One region of the Amycolatopsis samaneae genome, then DNA from elsewhere that is predicted to be linked to it. Evidence: predicted binding sites of a transcription regulator. Region 1 holds the regulator's gene; the other holds the start of a gene.
The links. The regulator HspR, encoded in region 1, represses chaperone genes until heat shock. The targets are predictions, from matches to a motif close to ANNTTGAGTNNNNNNNACTCAANNT.

Region 1 (10,046 bases):
ACGAACCCCAGAGCGTCGAAGGCCCGAAGGGCTTGCGCAGCTGCAACGGCGGCGAGGGCCGTTTCGAGCAGCTGAACGACGAATCCAAGCCGTGGCCCGCGACGTCGGTGGGCAAGTCGGTGTCGTTCAACTGGATCATCACCGCGCGGCACGCGACCACCACCTGGGAGTACTACATCGGCGGCACGCGGCTCGCGGTGTTCAACGACCACGGCAGGCAGCCGGGCGCGACCGTGCAGCACACCGTGGACATGGGTTCGTTCACCGGCAGGCAGAAGCTGCTCGCCATCTGGAACATCGCCGACACGGCCAACGCGTTCTACGCGTGCGTCGATCTGCAGATCGGCGGTGGCGGGCCGACTACGCCGCCCACCACTCCACCGACCACCCCACCGACCACCCCGCCGACGACGCCGCCGACCACGACGACACCGCCCACCGGCGGCACGTGGGCCGCGGGCACGGCGTACCAGCCGGGCGCCGAGGTGACCTACAACGGCGCGACCTACAAGTGCCTCCAGGCCCACACCGCGATCCCCGGCTGGGAACCGTCCAGCACTCCCGCGCTGTGGCAGAAACTGTGAGGTTCCGGCTTTTCCTGGGTTTGGCTGCCGCGCTTCTGGTGCTCACCGGATGCTCCGGGGGCGCGGCGGCCCCTCCACCGGTGCGCGCGCCTTCGAGCGCGCCGGAGTTCAACGCCGCGGACGTGATGTTCCTGCAGATGATGATCCCGCATCACGAGCAGGGCGTGGAGATCGTCCGGCTGGCGCGCGACCATCAGGTGCGCCCGGCGGTCGCCGAACTCGCCGCGGCGATCGAGGCGACGCAGCGGAGCGAAGCCGAGGACATGAAAGGCTGGCTGCGTGACTGGGGCCAGCCCGCCACGGCCGACGCGAGCGCGCACGCTGGGCACGGCGGCATGCCGATGACCAGCCCCGACCTGATCGGAGCGCTGAAGTCCGCGCCGGGCGCGGAGTTCGAACGGCGTTTCCTCGACATCCTCGCCGGGCACCAGCACCAGGCCGTCGAGATGTCCCAGACCGAAACCTCGACGGGCAAGAACCCCGCCGCCCGCGATCTGGCCCACCGCATCGTCGAATCCCGCACCGCCGAGATCAAGCAACTCCTCGGCTACACCACGACCTGACCCCCGCCCCACCACCCAGGCACCCCCCACCCGCCCTGGGGGCACGGCCCTGCAACATTCTATCGCCCCGGCACGACAGAACCCGGTCTTCGGCGGACCTGGGCACGAGTTGTCCACAACGGACGGTTCCTGTGGAAAAACGGCGCGGCACGGGAATCGTGACCGTGGAGGCCACATTGGGGGACGCTGATTCCCTCAATGTGGCATTCGCGGACTTCGCGGTGCGGGGACCCGTGTCCCGAACGGCCCGTTCGCGACGTTCAGTGTCCCCAACGGAGCGTTCGCGACATCCCCGAGCGTCCCGCCATGCCCGCCGCACCGGCGTATTCACCCGGCCACCGCGGCAAACCCCCACACCAGAACGTTTACGCAGGTCAACCGAAGTGGCGTAACCTCGGCGTAACAAAGATCCCGGTAGCGTGACCGGCGACGGAACGCTACGAAAGGGGCTGGGGTGAGCGAGAAAGCGATGTCCTCGCGGCCCCGCGCCGAACGTGCCCGGCAGGTGGCGGACACGCTGCGACGGCAGATCGCCGACGCCGCGTTCGCCGATGGCGTGCTCCCCGACGAACACACACTGGGCACCCGGCTGGGTGCCTCGCACAACGCGGTGCGGGACGCCCTCGCCCTGTTGCGCGCCGAAGGCCTGATCACGCGCAGACAGGGCATCGGCACCACCGTGGTGATGCCGAAGTACGGCCACGGGCTGGATCAGCTCACCGGCCTCGCCGAGGCACTCACCGGCCACGGCACCGTCACCAACGAGGTACGCACCGCCCATTCCGTGCCGCGGCCGCCCGCGGCCATCGCGGAACGCCTGGACCTGTCCCGTGACACCGAAGTCATCTGCATCGAACGGCTGCGCAGGCTCGGCGGGATCCCGCTTTCGCTGGACACTACCTACCTCACCGCCGACATCGGCCGCCCGCTGCTGGACCGCGATCTGACCGGCCGCGACCTCTTCGCGCTGATCGAAGAAACCACCGGCGAACGGCTGGGCAGCGCCGAAGTCGCCGTACACGCCGTCACCGCGGGCCCGGACACCGCCGCACTGCTGGACATTCCCTCCGGCGCCGCGATCTTCGCGATCGAGCGGCTCACCCGGCTGGCCGACGGCCGTGCGGTCGACGCCGAATCCATCCACCTCCGCGCCGACCGCCTCACCCTGCGCGCGACGCTACGACGCGAGCCCGCGCCGCGCTGAAGCATTCGCCGGGACGACGTCACCCTCACCTGACCCGCGTACTCAGCGAAACTCTCGATCGGAGGCCGCCGTGACCGGCTTGACCGCGCCATCGCTGATCCTGCTCGGGCTGTTCGGACTCGTCGGCGGGATCGGCATCACCGCCATCGGACCCGGCGGGGTGCTGCCCACCATCGGGCTGTTCGCGCTGACGAGCCTGTCCCCGGCGCAGGTCGCCGGTACCGCCATCGTCACCCACGTCGCGACCGGTGCGCTGGCCACCGCCGCCTACGCGCGCTCGGGTGAACTGCGCGAGCCGGAAACCCGCCGCACCGCGCTGATCCTGGCGGGCACCGCCGTCGTCGGGACGCCCCTCGGCGTGATGGTCAACAGCCTGGTGTCGAAACGGATGTTCGGCTTGATGCTCGGCGTTTTCGTGGCCGCGGTCGCCGTTCTCGTGTGGTATCGCGAGCGGCACCAGCCCGCCGCGACGCGCGCGCACCCGGCCAAGGTCGTGGTCGCCTGCCTCGGGCTGGCCGTTTCGCTCTGCGCGGGGATCGTCGGCATCGGCGGGCCGATGCTCACCGTGCCGCTGCTGGTCGCGCTCGGTGTTCCGGTGCTGGAATCGCTGGCCTCGGCTCAGGCCCAGTCGGTCGTCATCGCCTCGGCCGGCACCGTGGGGTACGTCGCCGCCGACGCCATCGACTGGCCGCTGGCGGCACTGGTCGGGATCCCCGAACTGGCCGGGGTACTCATCGGCTGGAAGATCGCCCGCGCGCTACCCACCCGCCGGCTGAAGTACGTCCTCATCGCGACCTTGCTCGCCGTGGCGCCCTATCTCGCCTTCCACGGTTGACCGGCAAAACGAACGGGGCGCCCGGTCGGCAGACCGGACGCCCCGTCCTCGCACTGAAAGCCGGATGTCACCGGCGTTTCCCGGGTTTCCACACGACCAGGGAAGTCTGGGGCTGAAACGGCACCAGATCCTTCCGGTACGACGCGTGCACCGCCGCGACGTTGCGCTCCGCCGCGACGTAGGCCGCCGCGAGTTCTTCGGTCAGTTCGGCGATCCGCGAGCGCAGCGCGTCGACCTGGTTCTCCAGCTCGATGATGCGCTTGATGCCCGCGAGGTTGACACCATCCTCCTGCGAGAGCCGCTGCACCTCGCGCAGCAGCGCGATGTCCCGCATCGAGTAGCGCCGCCCACCGCCGGAGGTCCGGCCGGGGGAGACGAGACCCTGGCGGTCGTAGGACCGCAGGGTCTGCGCGTGCATGCCGGAAAGCTGTGCCGCCACCGAAATGACGAACACCGGCGTGTCCTCGTCCGCGCCGTGGGGCAGTCCGCCGAACATCGCACTCACCTGCCTTCGAGCAGTTTGGTGATCTCCGGCCGGGGGTCGTGCCCGGCCATCGCCTCGGCGTAGGTCTCCAGCGCCGCACGCGCCTTGTCGTCCAGCTCGGCGGGAACCGCCGCCTGGAGGGTGACCAGCAGGTCGCCCTGCGAACCGTCACGCTTGGCGATGCCCTTGCCGCGCACCCGCAGCACCCGGCCGCTCGCGGTGCCCGCCGGCACCTTCAGCGACACCTTGCCCTCCAACGTGGGCACGGTGATCGTGGTGCCGAGCGCCAGCTCGGTGAAGTCCACCGGCACCGACAGCGTCAGGTCGAGTTCCTTGCGGCCGAACAGCTCGTGCGGCGCGACGTGCACGCGGACGTACAGATCGCCCGCCTGCGCCCCGCCGCGGCCCGGCTCGCCCTGGCCCGCCAGCCGGATGCGCTGGTTGTCGTCGACACCCGGCGGGATCCGGACGGTCAGCGTCCGCGTGCGGGTGCTGACGCCCTCGCCACCGCATTCGGGGCACGGGTCGTCGATGATCGTGCCGCGGCCGCGGCAGTCGCGGCACGGCTCGGAGAACGCGAACGCGCCCTGGCTGCGGCTGACCAGCCCGGAACCCTGACAGTTCGGGCAGGTTCGCGGCGTGCTGCCCGGCTTGGCGCCGTTGCCGCCACACGTCGAGCAGGTCGCCGGGCTCGACAGCCGCAGCGGCAGGGTCGCGCCCTTGACCGCCTCGGCGAAGTCGATCCGGACGTCGGTCTCGACGTCCGCGCCGCGTTGCGGCCGGTTCGCCGTGGCACCGGCGGAACCTCGGCGGCCGAACAGCCCGCCGAGGATGTCGCCGAGCCCGCCGAAACCGCCCTGCTGCCCACCCTGCTGGCCGAAGATGTCGCCGACGTCGAAGCCGCCCGAACCGCCACCGGGGAAGTTGAACCCACCGGCACCGCCGGAGCCGAAGAGGCGCCGCGCCTCGTCGTACTCCTTGCGCTTCGCCGGGTCCGACAGCACGCCGTACGCCTCGGAGACCGCCTTGAACTTCTGCTCGGCCTCCGCGTTGCCCGCGTTGGCGTCGGGGTGGTTCTCCTTGGCGAGCTTGCGGTAGGACTTCTTGATCTCGTCGGCCGTGGCGTCGGAGGAGACGCCCAGCTCACGGTAGAAGTCCTTACCGATCCATTCACGCGCACTCACCGAACGTCTCCTCCTTCCTCACGTGACGACTTACTGCTGGTTCTGCTGCTCATCGAGGCCGTCCAGCGGCAGCTCGCCGCCGACCGGCGGGTCCACCGGCTGCTCCGCCGGCGCGGCGCCCGGCTCGTGGTCGGTGACCGCGACGAGCGCGGCCCGCAGCACCCGCTCCCCGAAGCGGTAACCGCGGCGCATGACCACGGTGACCGTCGGGCCCGACACCTCGGGCGAGGTGTTGTGCTGCACCGCCTCGTGCACGCTCGGGTCGAAGGGCTCGCCCTCCGCGCCGAACGACTCGAGGCCGGCCCGCTGCAACGCGCCGACGAGCTTGTCGGCCACGGCCTTGAACGCGCCGGTGAGGTCACCGTGCTGCTCGGCCCGCTCGAGGTCGTCGAGCAGCGGCAGCAGGTCGTTGACCACCGAACCCTTGGCCGACTGCACCACGGCCTCGCGGTCGCGGTCGACGCGCTTGCGGTAGTTCGCGTACTCGGCCTGCAGGCGCTGCAGGTCCGCGGTGCGCTCGGCCAGTTCCTTCTCGACACCGGAGGCGGGCTCGACGGCTTCGTCCACTGTGGACTCGCCGAGCGAGGGGCCCGCGGCGTGCTTGGGCTCGCGCACGGGCTCCTCGGCGGGCTGTTCGCTCTCCGGGGCGGGCGGGCGGACCTGACCGGTCTGCGGGTCGATCCGCCGCCGATCCCTTACGACCACCGGTTCGTCCGGGCCCCGGCCCTCGGTTTCGTCGTAGCTGTGGGTCACTTCTTCGAGTCCTTCGGCTCTTCCTCGACGATCTCGGCGTCCACGACGTCGTCGGCCTTGGCCTTGGCGCCCGCGTCGGACGCACCGGCCGCACCCGCGGCGCCACCGGCGGCACCCGCGGCACCGGCCGCGGCGTCGGCGTTCGAGTTGGCGTAGAGCGCGGTACCCAGCTCCTGCGAAGCGGTGTTCAGCTTCTCGATCGCCTCGCGGATCTTGGTCGAGTCCGTGCCCTTGAGCGACTCGTTGGCCTCGTCGATCGCGGTCTTGACCTTGCCCTTGAGCTCCTCGGGCAGCTTGTCCTCGTTGTCCTTGACGAACTTCTCGGTCTGGTAGACCAGCGTCTCCGCCTGGTTGCGGGTCTCCGCCTCCTCGCGGCGCTTCTTGTCCTCCTCGGCGTGCGCCTCCGCGTCCTTGACCATGCGCTCGATGTCGTCCTTCGGCAGCGCGGAGCCACCGGTGATCGTCATCGACTGCTCCTTGTTCGTGCCGAGGTCCTTCGCGGTCACGTGCACGATGCCGTTGGCGTCGATGTCGAACGTGACCTCGATCTGCGGCACGCCACGCGGGGCGGGCGGGAGACCGGTCAGCTCGAACATGCCGAGCTTCTTGTTGTGCGCGGCGATCTCGCGCTCACCCTGGAACACCTGGATCTGCACCGACGGCTGGTTGTCGTCCGCGGTGGAGAAGATCTCCGAGCGCTTGGTCGGGATCGTGGTGTTGCGCTCGATGAGCTTGGTGAACACGCCGCCCTTGGTCTCGATGCCCAGCGACAGCGGGGTCACGTCGAGCAGCAGGACGTCCTTGACCTCGCCCTTGAGCACACCGGCCTGCAGCGCCGCGCCGACCGCGACGACCTCGTCCGGGTTCACGCCCTTGTTCGGCTCGCGACCGCCGGTCAGCTCCTTGACCAGGTCGGACACCGCGGGCATGCGGGTGGAACCACCGACGAGCACCACGTGGTCGATGTCGCCGACCGCGATACCGGCGTCCCGGATGACGTTGTTGAACGGCTGACGGGTGCGCTCCAGCAGGTCGGAGGTGATCTTCTGGAACTCCGCGCGGGACAGCTGCTCGTCGAGGAACAGCGGGTTCTTGTCCGCGTCCACGGTGATGTAGGGCAGGTTGATGCCTGCCGAGTTCGAGCTGGACAGCTCGATCTTCGCCTTCTCCGCGGCCTCACGGATGCGCTGCAGCGCCATCTTGTCCTTGGTGAGGTCGATCCCGTTGGTGGCCTTGAACTTGTCGACCAGCCAGGTGACGATGCGCTCGTCCCAGTCGTCACCACCGAGGTGGTTGTCACCCGAGGTCGCGCGGACCTCGACGACGCCCTCGCCGATCTCCAGCAGCGAGACGTCGAAGGTGCCGCCACCGAGGTCGAAGACCAGGATGGTCTGTTCCTTCTCGCCCTTGTCCAGGCCGTACGCCAGCGCGGCGGCGGTCGGCTCGTTGACGATGCGGAGCACGTTCAGGCCCGCGATCTGGCCGGCCTCCTTGGTGGCCTGGCGCTGCGCGTCCTCGAAGTAGGCCGGGACGGTGATGACCGCGTCGGTGATCGGCTCGCCGAGGTACGCCTCGGCGTCGCGCTTGAGCTTCATCAGCACGCGCGCGCTGATCTCCTGCGAGGTGTAGTTCTTGCCGTCGATCTCGGTCTTCCAGTCGGTACCGATGTGCCGCTTGACCGACCGGATGGTCCGGTCGACGTTGGTGACGGCCTGGTTCTTCGCCGGCTGGCCGGTCAGCACTTCACCGTTCTTGGCGAAGGCGACGATGGACGGGGTGGTGCGGGAACCTTCCGAGTTGGCGATGACCGTCGGCTCGCCGCCCTCAAGGACGGCGACGACCGAGTTGGTCGTGCCGAGGTCGATGCCGACCGCTCGCGCCATGGTGTGCTCCTCCTGTGTAACGCAGCTTTGCTGTGGGGTTGTTCGTGACCTGCGGGTTCGGTGTCGCCTTGAGCGACCCCGAAGCAAGTTCTATCCGGCCTCGGCGCACCTCGTCAAGCAGACTTGAGTCGGCTGCGCTCAACCTTCGTACTAGGCTAACGGGCAGGTCTCGGTTCTTGTTCCCGAGTTCGCGGAAAATCTGAAGGTAACCCCGCTGACCAGGAGATACACCACCGGCGCCACTCGAAAGCGTGATCGTTTCACCCCGTCAAACCCGGCGGGGCGGGACGAGCTAGCCGCGTACGCCGGGCGCGGGGACCCGCTTCACCGTGACGGTCCTCATACCGTGCTCCGGGGCGTCCCGGTCGATCGGCACCAGCAGCGAAGCACACTCCGCGCCGGGCTCCTGTGCCGTCGCGCACGGCACCCAGACCGGCGCGGACTCGGCCCGCGCGTGCCCCGCGGCGGACGGCAGGAACAGGGCGGCCGCGACCGCGGCCGCCCCGAGCCAGAGCTTCACGCCGCACGCACCGTGACGCTGCCGCTGTCGGTGCTCAGGTCGAGCGTGTGCGTGGCCGATCCCTCGTTCGGGATCTTGATGTTCCGGCGACCGCTGTCGGTGTTCCCGACGACGTGGTAGGGACCGCCGGGCACGTCGAGCTGGACGTTCCCGCTGTCCGCGTACACCTTGACGTCGTTCGCCGCGGCCAGCTTCAGTTCGACGCCACCGCTGTTCGCCTTGACGTCGATCCTGCCGCGCAACCCGGTGCCCTTGACCGACCCCGACTCCGCGCGCACGGTGACGTCCTGGCCGATGTCGCGCAGTTCGGTCGCCCCGGAGTCGACGGTCAGCTTGACCGGTCCGGCGACGTTGGCGACCTCCGCCCGCCCGGAGTCGACGGTGACGTCGACGCTCGCCACCCCGGCGATGCGGACGCCGCCGGAGTCGTTCTTGCCCGTGACGGGGATCCCGGCAGGCACGACGACGTCGTAGTCCACCGAGCAGTTCCGCCCGCAGCCGGCGAGCACGAGCGTGTCGCCCTCCACCCGGTAGCTGCCGGACGGTTTGCTCCACCGGTACGAGAACTCCTGGTGGACCCGGACGGGCCCGCTCTCGGCGCGGATCCTCACCGAACCCGAGTCGTTGTCCAGCCGCACCTGGTGGATCTGTGCCGTGACCTCGGCGTCGGCCTGCGCCTTTGAGGGCCACAGGAACCCGAACCCGGCCGCCACCCCCACGCCGATCAACACGATGCCACCTATAGCGAGAAGCGGGCGTGCCATGGTCTGTCCCCTCAGTTCCCCTCAGTACCGATTCGCGTCCAGACGACGGTAGAAGCGGCAGCCCCCCGCCGACATCCGGGAAGCCCCCCAATCTTCCCTGAGGGCCACCCCCGCCTCTCCCTGCCATCCGCCCTAACCTGGCAACGTCGGATTCCGTGATCGGGAGGTTCCATGCCGCAGTCACCCAGCCCGTACGACTTCCTGCCCCAGCTTCCGTCGTTCACCCTGCGCAGCAACGACATCGCGGAGGGTGAAACGCTCGCGACGCCGCACCTGTCCGGCATCTTCGGTGCGGGCGGCGAGGACCGGTCGCCGCAGCTGTCCTGGGAGGGGTTCCCCGCCGAGACCAAGAGCTTCGCGGTGACCTGCTACGACCCGGACGCCCCGACCGCCAGCGGCTTCTGGCACTGGGCCGTGCTCGACATCCCGGCCTCGGTCACCGAGCTGGCCTCCGGCGCGGGCGACGCCAGCGGGTCGGGCCTGCCCGAGGGCGCGGTGACCCTGAAGGGCGACGGTGGCGTCCGGCAGTTCCTCGGCGCCGCGCCGCCGGCGGGGCACGGGCCGCACCGCTACATCTTCGCCGTGCACGCGGTCGACGTCGAGAAGCTGGAGGTCGGCGAGGACGCGACCCCGGCGTTCCTCGGCTTCAACCTCTTCGGCCACGGCATCGCGCGAGCCACGCTCACCGCGGTCTACGAGAACAAGGGCTGAACCCGCGCACCGCTCCCGGCGCACCGGGTGCGGTGCGTCTCCCGGCCGTCTGGCCGACCAGACAGATTCGGCCGACCGGGGCTAGGCCGCGCCACCTCCGCTGCCCTTAATGACTCCAGGCACGAACGGCTGGAGGTCCGATGGCGGCAGCGGCGCTGGAACAACGCTCGATCGACCCGATCCCCGCGAGCGAGCGGCACGGGCATCCGCGCAGCCTGTTCACACTGTGGTTCGCGGCGAACATGCAGATCACGTCCGCCGTCACCGGCGCGCTCACCGTGCTGGTCGGCGTCCACCCGCTGTGGGCGATCGTCGCCGTCGTGGCGGGCAACGCGCTCGGCGGCGTCCCGATGGCGCTGCACGCCGCGCAGGGCCCGAAACTCGGTATCCCGCAGATGATCCAGTCGCGGGCGCAGTTCGGCGTGTACGGCGCCGTGCTGCCGCTCGTGCTCGTCGTGGTGATGTACCTCGGGTACTTCGCGAGCGGCAACGTGCTCGGCGGCCAGGCCGTCGCGCAGATCACCCACCTGCCCACCGACGTCGCGATCTGCGTGTACGCGG
Region 2 (10,046 bases), on a different contig from region 1:
CGACGTACTCGGGGAATTCTGGTCCGGCGCGCCCGCCGAGCGGACGAGCGCGCGGTGGCGGATCCCGGAGTCCACAGTGGACCTCCGGCCGGTGCAGCGACCCGGCCCGCCGGTCCTGCTGGGCGGGTCCTCGGAGACGGCGCTGCGGCGGATCGGGCGGCGCGCCGACGGCTGGCTCCCGGTGTGGCGGCCGCCGGGCAGGCTCGACGCCTCGTGGGCGGTCGTGGCGGCGGCCGCCGAGGAGGCCGGGCGCGACCCCGGCACACTGCGGCGCGTGCTGCGGCTCAACCCGACGCCCGGCACCGCGACGGGCAGTGTCGCCGACGCCGCCGCCCGGCTGGCCGAGACCCGCGACGCCGGGTACGAGGAGGCGTTCGTCGATCTGCACTACCTCGCGCGCGACGTCACCCACGCCCTCGACCTCGCCGCCGAGTTGCACGATCTCCTGAAGTGACACATCTCTCAAACCGTGGGAACGCTACCGCTCGGTAGTCCGGCGCGTCACCCGGATCGGCGAGGCGCGGAAGCCCGCGAATCGGTAGAAACGAAGACGTGGCGAACAAGAGCGGTGGGGGTGGCTGCCTGGCGTTCCTTGTCGTCGTCGGGCTGGTGGCGTTCGGGTACTACTACTGGCATCGCGGCTCGTCCACGAGCCCGCCCGCGGGCGCCGAGACCGGCGGCGGCAGCGGGCGCTATGTCGCGCTCGGCGACTCCTACACCTCCGCGCCCCGCACCGGGCAGGCCGCCGGGACACCGCAGGGATGCGACCGGTCGACCAACAACTACCCGCACCTGGTGTCCGCGCGGCTCAAGCCCGCCGAGTTCGCCGACGTCAGCTGCGCCGGTGCCACGACGGCGAGCATCACCGAGCCCCAGCAGACCCGCAACGGCACCAACTCGGCCCAGCTGGACGCCGTCACCGCCGCGACGACGCTGGTGACGCTGGGCATCGGCGGAAACGACGTCGGGTTCGTCGGGCTCGCGAGCCAGTGCTCGACGACGCACGCCGACAGCGCGCAGTGCCGGGACCGGTTCACCGCCGGCGGCCGCGACCAGCTCGCCGAGCGCGTCGACGCCACCGCGGGCAAGGTCGCGTCGGTCCTGCAGAAGATCCACGAGAAGGCGCCGAAGGCGAGGGTCGTCGTCGTGGGTTACCCGACCGTGCTCCCGGACGGGAACGGCTGCTGGCCGACGCTGCCGGTGGGCTCGGGCGACGTGAAGTACCTGCGGGAGTCGCTGGGCAAGCTCAACACGATGCTCGCCGCGCAGGCGAAGGCGCACGGCGCGGGCTTCGCCGACACCGCGACGCCCGGCAAGGGCCACGACCTGTGCGCGGCGGCGGACAAACGCTGGGTGGAAGGACTCTTCCCCGCCTCGCCCGCCGCCCCGCTGCACCCGAACGCGCGTGGCGAACAGGGCATGGCCGAGGCCGTCGAGGGCCTCCTGAAGCTCCCGTAGCCCCCGTGGCCGGGCTCAGACGCGGACGCTGGCCTGTGGCCTGCCGAGCACGGTCTGACCGTCGAACCTGGCCACCAGGTCGATGCGCGCGATCCCGTCGTCGGAGATGGCGGCGACCTTGCCGGTGAACTCGACGAGCGCGCCCTGCCCGTCGTTCGGGACCACGACGGGACGGGTGAACCGCGTGGAGAGGTCGAGCAGGCGGCCGGGGTCGCCGAGCCAGTCGGTGACCACCCGGCCGGCCAGCGCCATCGTCAGCATGCCGTGCGCGATGACGTCGGGGAGCCCGACGTCCTTCGCGAAGGTCTCGTTCCAGTGGATGGGGTTGAAGTCCAGCGACGCGCCCGCGTAGCGGACCAGCTGGTCCCTGGTGATCCGCACGCTCAGCGGCGGCAGTTCGTCTCCGACGTTCACGCGTCCTCCCCTCGCACGACGAGCTGGGCCCGTGTGGTGCACACCGGCGCGCCCCCGGCGTCGGCGATCTCGGCGCGGAGGTCGATGAAGTCGTTGCCCGCGCGCGTCATGATCTTCTCGATGTGGGTGGTCAGTTCGAGCACGTCCCCCGCGTACACCGGGCGGCGGTGGCCGAACGACTGGCTGCCGTGCACCATGCGCGAATAGTCCAGCCCCAGTTCGGGGTCGGCGACGATGGTGTTGATCGCGGCGAGGTTGATGATGGTGACGAAGGTCGGCGGCGCGAGAACGTCGGGGTGGCCCGCCGCGCGGGCGGCCTCCCGGTCCCGGTAGAGCGGGTTCGGATCGCCGATCGCGTCGGCGAACTCCCGGATCTTCTCCCGGCTCACTTCATACTTGCTGGCCGACGGATAGCTCCGCCCGCTGAACGACTGATCCAAGGGCACCCGACGAGGCTACCGGGCGCCGGAAGCACCGAAGCCGCCCCGGGTGCCCGGGACGGCTTCGGTAAAGCTGGATAGAGGAACCGCTCGACGTCAGCGGGTCTCTTTGTGAGTCCGGTGCGTACCGCAGTTCGGGCAGAACTTCTTCATCTCCAGGCGATCCGGGTTGTTGCGCCGGTTCTTCTTGGTGATGTAGTTGCGGTGCTTGCACTCCTCGCACGCCAGCGTGATCTTGGGTCGCACGTCGGTGGCAGCCACAGCATTTCCTTCTCTCTCAGGTCTGGGGTCGCACCCCAGGGTTACCGCGTAGCGGTGGCCGGACTTGAACCGGCGACACAGCGATTATGAGCCGCTTGCTCTGCCAACTGAGCTACACCGCCCTTACATGACCCAAGCCGCGACACGCAGGCGTGACGCGGCTGAGGTCGAGAGCCCCTTTACGGAATCGAACCGTAGACCTTCTCCTTACCATGGAGACGCTCTGCCGACTGAGCTAAAGGGGCCTTGCCTCTCGCGAGGACTTGGAAAGATTAGCAAGAGGGTTCATCCCGCCGTGCAGGTGGGTCCCGCTAGCGGCAAAACCTCAGGTCAGCAGGGTCAGGACCGTCTCCGAGTGCCGCCCCGGCGAGCGGGCCGTCCTGGCCTGCAGCCACGCCTCCAGCCGGTCCTCCGGCAGCGGCCGCGAGATGAGGTAGCCCTGCGCGACGTCACAGCCCATCGCTTCGAGCTGGTCGCGGGCGACGTCCTCCTCGACGCCTTCGGCCACCACGGTGAGCCCCAGCGAGTGGCCGAGTTCGACGATCGAGCGCACCACGGCGAGGTCGCCGAGGTCGGTGCCCATGCCCAGCACGAAGCTCTTGTCGATCTTGACCTGGTCCACCGGGAGCTGCCGCAGGTAGGCCAGCGACGAGTACCCGGTGCCGAAGTCGTCGACGGCGAGCACGATGCCGAGCGAGTGCAGCTCCCGCAGGATCGGCAGCGCCTTCTGTGGGTCGGACATCACACCGGACTCGGTCAGCTCGAAGGTCAGCAGCTCCGGCGGGACGTCGAAGCGCTCCAGCTCGCGCGCGACCTTCGCCGGGAAGTCCTCGTCGGCCAGGTTGCGCACCGACAGGTTGACCGCGACCGAGATCCGCAGGCCCTCGTCGAGCCACTTGCGGGCGCGCCGGAGCGAGGCCTCCAGCACGAACGAGGTCAGCACGCCGATGAGCCCGGCCGCCTCGATCGCCGGGACGAACTCGTCGGGGCCGAGCCTGCCGAACTCCGGGTGCACCCAGCGCACCAGCGCCTCGACGCCCTGCACCTGACGGTTGGGCAGGGTGATCTTGGGCTGGTAGTGCACGGAGACCTGTTCGTCCTCCAGCGACTGGCGGAACTGGGTGACCAGCTGGAAGCGCCGCAGGAAGATCTGGCCCATGCTCGGCACGTAGCCGCGGACCTCCTCGCCGCCGCGGGTGGCGCGGACGGCGACGTCGGCGCGCTGGAGCAGGCCGTCGATGTCGACCGCGTCGCCGTTGTCCTCCGGCGAAGTCGTGGCGTAGCCGACCATCGCGTTCGCCTCGACCGACAGCCGGTCGACCGGGTACGGCGCGGAAAGCTCGGTGCGCAGCCGCTCCGCGGCGTGGTGCGCGTTCTCGGGCGCGCAGCCGACGAGCAGCGCCGCGAAGGACGCGCCTTCGAGCCGGGCGAGCGGGACCTCCTCGCCGAGCGCGTCACGGATGCGGCGGCCCGCGGCGATCACCATCCGGTCGGCCCAGGCGTAGCCCAGCGCGTCGCTGACGGTCGAGAAGACGTCGAGGTCGATGCGCAGCACCACGGCGTTCGCGAAGTCCCGCAACGGTTCCTTCGCGACCTGCCGGAAGCCCGGCCGGTTGAGGTGTCCGGTCAGCGGGTCGTGGTAGGCGTCGTGCCGCAGCGTGGCGAGCAGGCGCCGGTTGTCGAGCGACGTCGCGAGGTGGCTGGCCATCGTGCCGAGCAGCTGGACGTCGTACTTGCCGAAGCCGCGCCAACGCGAAAGCCGGTCATGGGCCTCGACGACGCCGAGCAGCTGGCTGGCGCTGCGCAGCGGGACGACGAGCGCCTCCTGCGCGCCGCGGTCGATCAGCGCGGAGCGGACGTCCGGGTTCGCCTCGGTGATCCGGAAGTGCCGCACGTGCGCGCCGGGCAGCCGCAGCAACGGGTCGTCGGCGGCGGGATCGGCGAGCGGCAGCTCGTCGCCCGCGACGACCACGCGCATGGCGTCCTTGGGTTCCAGCCGCAGCCGCAGCACCACCCGTCCGGCGGCGAGCTGGTCCTTGATCCGTTCGGCGATGGTGGCCCACTCGCGGACGTCGACGCCGCCGACGAGCTCGTCCGCACGGTTCGCGGGCCGGGCGGCGGCCTGCTGGCCGGAGCGGGCGACCATCAGGCTGACGTCGGAGAGCGCCTCCATGTCGCGTTGTTCGCGCAGCAGGTCGGAGTAGGCCCAGTACAGGGCGGTCAGCCCGAGGAAGACGGCGAGCACCAGCGGCCACGCCTTGGGCGTGCTGGCGATGACCAGGTAGCCGGAGAGGCCGACCGAGGCGTTGACGAAGCCGACGACGAGGATGCGCCCGGTGAGCCGGACCGCGGTGCTGACGCGCATCCGGCGGCGCAGCACCCGCACCGCGGCGAGCGCGAGCAGCGTGCTGACCAGCGGCGCGGCCAGGGTGCCGGCGAGCGCGGCCACCCACGTCATGTCCACGGCGCCGGTGGCCTGCTTGACCAGGCCCGCGACGGCGAAGGCGCCGGTGATCTCCAGCAGGAACGCGCCCGCGTTGTAGAGGACGCGCCCGACGACCTTGCGGGCGAGCAGCGTCCCGATGCCCGCGACCAGGTGCGCGGCGAGCACGACCTCGAACGGGGCGACGAAGAAACCGATTACCAGCGGTATTTCAGTGAACGAAATCGTCCAGGAGATGCCGCTTCGGACGTCGACGTTGATGCCGAGCTGCTCGGCGAGCAGGAAGGCGACCGTGAGGACGAGGCCGATCCACCAGAGGTCGGCGTTGCCCTTGAACGGGAGCCACGCGCTGACCGCGAAGGCCGCGACGAGGCCCAGGGTGAGGACCACGAAGGTATAGGTGCGGAAGCGGCGTTCGTCGGTCCGTGCCTCCGATGACGACACAGCGGCTACAGACGACGCAGAGCGCACGGCCGCCCCAGCGGCCGCGGTCCCGGCTCCACCCGTACCCCGTTTCGCCTGCGCCGAGGCTGGGGTGTGGGCGTTGCTGTCCGGCATCCGACCTTCCTTCCCGGCTGCCCAACCGGTTGTTCATCCGTGACGTCAGGTGTGGACAAGGGCCATACCGTACCCCGTAGGGCGTACCCGTGTCCCTTTCGAGACACTAGGAGATCACCCCAGGGTTAACAATGACCAAGCCGCACTGACCTGCGTGGACCAAGGAGTGAAACATCCGGGGACGAAAGGGCCCCGGCCGCGCGGTGCGGTACGCGCGCCCGGCCGGGTAACGCTTGAATGGGCCCATGCACAGCGATGTGATTGCCACCGACCACACGAGCAGGCTCGCGGCGGTGGACCCGCTGCTCCCCGGCTCGATTCCCTTCGGGACCACCGAAAACGCCGCGGTGCTGACGGCAGGGGCCGGCGATTCCGCCGCGTCGGGCCTCGCCTCCCGCGTCCAGGTGGACCGGGACGCCCCGAACGCGCCGTGGCGCGCGCTGACCGAACACCGCCTCGACCTCCAGCTCGCCGGCCCGCGCCCGGCCGCGGCACTCGACGCCCTGCTCACCCGATGGGACGAACATCTGCGCGCGGTCGCCGAACCGGGTGACACCGAGACGGCCGCGATCGTGCCGCGCGCGAGCCGGGACGCGGCGGGGGCGCGCGAGATGCTGCACCACGGGTTCGCGCCCCTGCGCGTGATCGCGGTGCGGCCCGCCGAGCGGCTGGTCCCGGCCGGTCCGCGCGGGACGCCGGGCGTCAAGATCCGCCGCGCCGAGCCCGACGACCTCGACACCGCCGTAGCGCTGGGCATGGAGCTGCACTCCTACGACGCCCAGTTCGGCACGGTCAACCTGCGCGCGGGCGTCGAGGAGATCCTCGCCAAGGACCTCGCCGAGCAGCTGAAACGGCCGGAGCCGCCGCTGTGGATCGCCGAGCTGTACGGCCGTCCGCTCGGCATGGTGAACGTCCAGCACCCCGGCGAGACCGGCTGGATCAGCGACCGCGTCGCCGCGACCCGCGTCGGCTACCTGTCGTCACTGGCCGTCGCGGAGGCCGCCCGGTCCTCCGGCGTCGGCACCGCGCTGGCGGTCCACGCGCACCAGGTCCTCGACCAGGAGGGCGCCGACGTCGTGCTGCTGCACCACGCGGCGGCGAACCCGCGCTCGACGCCGTTCTGGTACGCGCAGGGCTATCGCCCGCTGTGGACGTACTGGCAGCGTCGCCCCGCGGTGCGCTGACCACGCGCGCGGCGGCTCCTCGCGGGGCCCGCCGTCGCTACTCTGAGCACGGGGGATGGTGCGAGGGAGGGGAAGCGACGTGAGTGAACAGGGGGATGCCGCGCCCACCGCGCCGGAGGGCGTGGACACCGAGAAGCCGTCCGCGGCACGCGTCTACGACTGGTATCTCGGGGGAAACCAGAACTGGGCCGTCGACCGCGAGTTCGGGCGCCGGATGGAACGGCAGTGGCCCTACGTCAAGCCGGGCGCGCGGCACAACCGGGAGTTCATGAACCGCGCGGTGCGCAGCGCGCTCGACGCCGGGATCCGGCAGTTCGTCGACCTCGGCTCGGGAGTGCCGACGGCCGGGAACGTGCACGAGGTGATCGCGGCCGAACTGCCCGAGGACGACACGGCGAAAGTGGTCTACGTCGATTACGAGCCGGTGGCCGTGGCACACGCGACGGTCATCCTCGAAGAGGAGGCCGCGACCGACTGGGCCGGGATCGTCCACGCCGACCTGCGGTCCCCGAAGACGGTCCTGCGGGACCGGCGGACGCGGGAACTGATCGACTTCGGCCGGCCGGTCTGCCTGATGCTGGTCGCCGTGCTGCACTTCGCCGGGCCGGACGACGACCCCGCCGGGATCGTGCGCGCCTACCAGGACGCGCTCGCTCCCGGCAGCCGCCTGGTGATCTCGCACATGAGCGAGGGCGACGGCGGGCCGGGCGAGGCCCTCGAAGGGCTGCGCTGGCTGGTCGGGCAGTACCGGAACACGAGCAACCCGATGTGGCTGCGCGAGCGCGACGAGATCGCGGCGCTGTTCGGGGACTGGCCGCTGTTGGACCCCGGCATCGTGCACCTTCCCGACTGGCGGCCGGACCGTTCGCTGAACGCCATCGAGGCCGAGGCACGCTCCTTCGCGTGGTGCGGCGTCGCCGAGAAACCCGCCTGACCCACCCCCATACCTCCGATGTCCGCGCCGCCCCCTGCCGCCGCCCGGTGCATTTAGCGGGCTAAACGCGCTCCGGGCCGCCTCGGCGAGTGCGTTTAGCCCGCTAAATGCACTCGGGGGCGCGATGGGGCGTGGGTGGGGGTCGGATGTTTGGGGGTGGACGGGGTGATCGCTGCGGGCGAACACTCCATCGGAAACAAACCCACCCATCGGAGAGTTGAGCTAGGCAGACTCAACTAACCGAGGAGTGCACATGACCGACACCCGCCTCCTGCCCGTGCTCCCGCTGGACGACGACGTCGTGCTGCCGGGCATGGTGGTCCCGCTCGATCTGACCGACAGCGAGACCCGGGCCGCGGTGGAGTCCGCCCAGGCCAAGACGCCAGCGCAGGCGTCCTTCCCCGGCATCCGCTCCGCCGCGGCGGCGAAGGCCGAGGTCCTGATCGTCCCCCGCGTCCACGGCGAGTACGCCGAGTTCGGCACCGTCGCGACTGTCGAGCGCGTCGGCCGGATCCCCGGCGGGAAGGCCGCGGTACTGCTGCGTGGCACCCGCCGCGCCACCGTCGGCCGTATCGCCGACGGCCCCGGCGCCGCCCGCTGGGTCCACGCCGAAGACGCCGCCGAAGTGACCGACGACCGCACGGCCCAGCTCGCCACCGAGTACAAGGCCGTCGTCATCTCCGTTCTGCAACAGCGCGGCGGCTGGCAGCTGATCGACGCCGTCCAGCAGGTCGAGGAGCCCGCCGCGGTCGCCGACCTGTCCGGCAACGCGCCGTACCTCAAGACCGAGCAGAAGCTCGAACTGCTCACCACGCTCGACGTCTCGACGCGTCTGGAGAAGGCGCTCGAGTGGAGCCGGGAGTACCTCGCCGAACTGGAGGTCACCGACACCATCCGCAAGGACGTCGCCGACGGGATGGAGAAGCAGCAGAAGGAGTTCCTGCTGCGGCGTCAGCTCGAAGCGATCCGCAAGGAACTGGGCGAGCTGGACGGGACCGCGGCCGACGACGACTACCGCGCGCGGGTCGAGGCCGCCGAGCTGCCCGAGCACGTCAAGAAGGCCGCACTGTCCGAAGTGGACAAATTGGAGCGGACGTCCGAGCAGTCACCGGAGGGCGGCTGGATCCGGACCTGGCTCGACACGGTGCTGGAGCTGCCGTGGAACGAGCGGACCACCGACGTCCACGACATCGCCGGCGCGCGGGCGATCCTCGACGCCGACCACGCGGGCCTCGACGACGTCAAGGAACGCATCATCGAGTACCTGGCCGTGCGCAAGCGCCGCGCGGAGTCCGGACTCGGGCCCGTCGGCGGACGGCGGTCCGGCGCGATGCTCGCGCTCGCGGGCCCTCCCGGCGTCGGCAAGACGTCGCTGGGCGAGTCGGTGGCGAAGGCGATGGGCCGCGAGTTCGTCCGCGTCGCGCTCGGCGGCATCCGCGACGAGGCCGAGATCCGCGGGCACCGGCGGACCTACGTCGGCGCGCTGCCGGGACGGATCGTCCGTGCGATCAAGGAAGCGGGCTCGATGAACCCGGTCGTGCTGCTCGACGAGATCGACAAGGTCGGCGCCGACTACCGGGGCGACCCGACCGCGGCGCTGCTGGAGGTCCTCGACCCGGAGCAGAACCACACCTTCCGCGATCACTACCTCGAGGTCGAGCTGGACCTTTCGGACGTGGTGTTCCTGGCGACGGCGAACGCGCTGGAGACCATCCCCGGCCCGCTGCTGGACCGCATGGAGCTGGTCACGCTCGACGGCTACACCGAGCACGAGAAGGTGACCATCGCCCGCGACCACCTGCTCCCCCGTGAGCTGGAACGCGCCGGGCTCGGCGAGGGCGACGTGGTGCTCACCGACGGCGCGTTCAGCCGGATCGCCGCCGAGTACACCCGCGAGGCGGGCGTGCGCGACGCGAACCGGACGATCGCGAAGGTGTTGCGCAAGATCACCACCAAGGTCGCGCTCGACGAGGTCACCCTGCCGGTCGAGGTCGACGCCGAGGGCCTGGAGACCTACCTCGGACGCCCACGGCACCTGCCGGAGTCGTCGCTGCCCGCGTCGACCCAGCGGACCGCGACCCCGGGCGTGGCCACGGGCCTCGCGGTGACCGGCGCGGGCGGCGACGTGCTCTACATCGAGGCGTCGCTGGCCGATCCGGAGTCCGGCGCGACCGGGCTGCAGCTCACCGGCCAGCTCGGCGACGTGATGAAGGAGTCGGTGCAGATCGCGCTGTCCTACCTGCGCTCCCACGGGGCGGAGCTGGAGCTGCCGGTCGGTGACCTGAAGGAGCGTGGCATCCACGTCCACGTGCCCGCGGGCGCGGTGCCGAAGGACGGCCCGAGCGCCGGGATCA

Region 2: lon (endopeptidase La) is a predicted target of HspR. The motif match lies at 7,907-7,931, and genes of this name have one in related genera.

The regions. Positions count from the first base shown of each region.
Region 1 is NZ_BAABHG010000007.1:162,405-172,450, reverse strand. It holds gene ABD987_RS19805 (lytic polysaccharide monooxygenase) at 1-584, shown strand, start outside; gene ABD987_RS19800 (DUF305 domain-containing protein) at 665-1,147, shown strand; gene ABD987_RS19795 (GntR family transcriptional regulator) at 1,602-2,351, shown strand; gene ABD987_RS19790 (sulfite exporter TauE/SafE family protein) at 2,422-3,186, shown strand; gene ABD987_RS19785 (heat shock protein transcriptional repressor HspR) at 3,254-3,682, opposite strand; gene dnaJ (molecular chaperone DnaJ) at 3,688-4,854, opposite strand; gene grpE (nucleotide exchange factor GrpE) at 4,885-5,607, opposite strand; gene dnaK (molecular chaperone DnaK) at 5,604-7,490, opposite strand; gene ABD987_RS19765 (hypothetical protein) at 7,783-8,010, opposite strand; gene ABD987_RS19760 (DUF4097 family beta strand repeat-containing protein) at 8,007-8,741, opposite strand; gene ABD987_RS19755 (YbhB/YbcL family Raf kinase inhibitor-like protein) at 8,946-9,485, shown strand; gene ABD987_RS19750 (purine-cytosine permease family protein) at 9,626-10,046, shown strand, end outside.
Region 2 is NZ_BAABHG010000008.1:102,317-112,362, reverse strand. It holds gene ABD987_RS21810 (TIGR03619 family F420-dependent LLM class oxidoreductase) at 1-454, shown strand, start outside; gene ABD987_RS21805 (SGNH/GDSL hydrolase family protein) at 553-1,458, shown strand; gene ABD987_RS21800 (MaoC family dehydratase) at 1,474-1,872, opposite strand; gene ABD987_RS21795 (MaoC family dehydratase N-terminal domain-containing protein) at 1,869-2,318, opposite strand; gene rpmG (50S ribosomal protein L33) at 2,409-2,573, opposite strand; tRNA gene ABD987_RS21785 (tRNA-Met) at 2,623-2,695, opposite strand; tRNA gene ABD987_RS21780 (tRNA-Thr) at 2,746-2,818, opposite strand; gene ABD987_RS21775 (putative bifunctional diguanylate cyclase/phosphodiesterase) at 2,899-5,574, opposite strand; gene ABD987_RS21770 (GNAT family N-acetyltransferase) at 5,820-6,758, shown strand; gene ABD987_RS21765 (SAM-dependent methyltransferase) at 6,838-7,692, shown strand; gene lon (endopeptidase La) at 7,946-10,046, shown strand, end outside.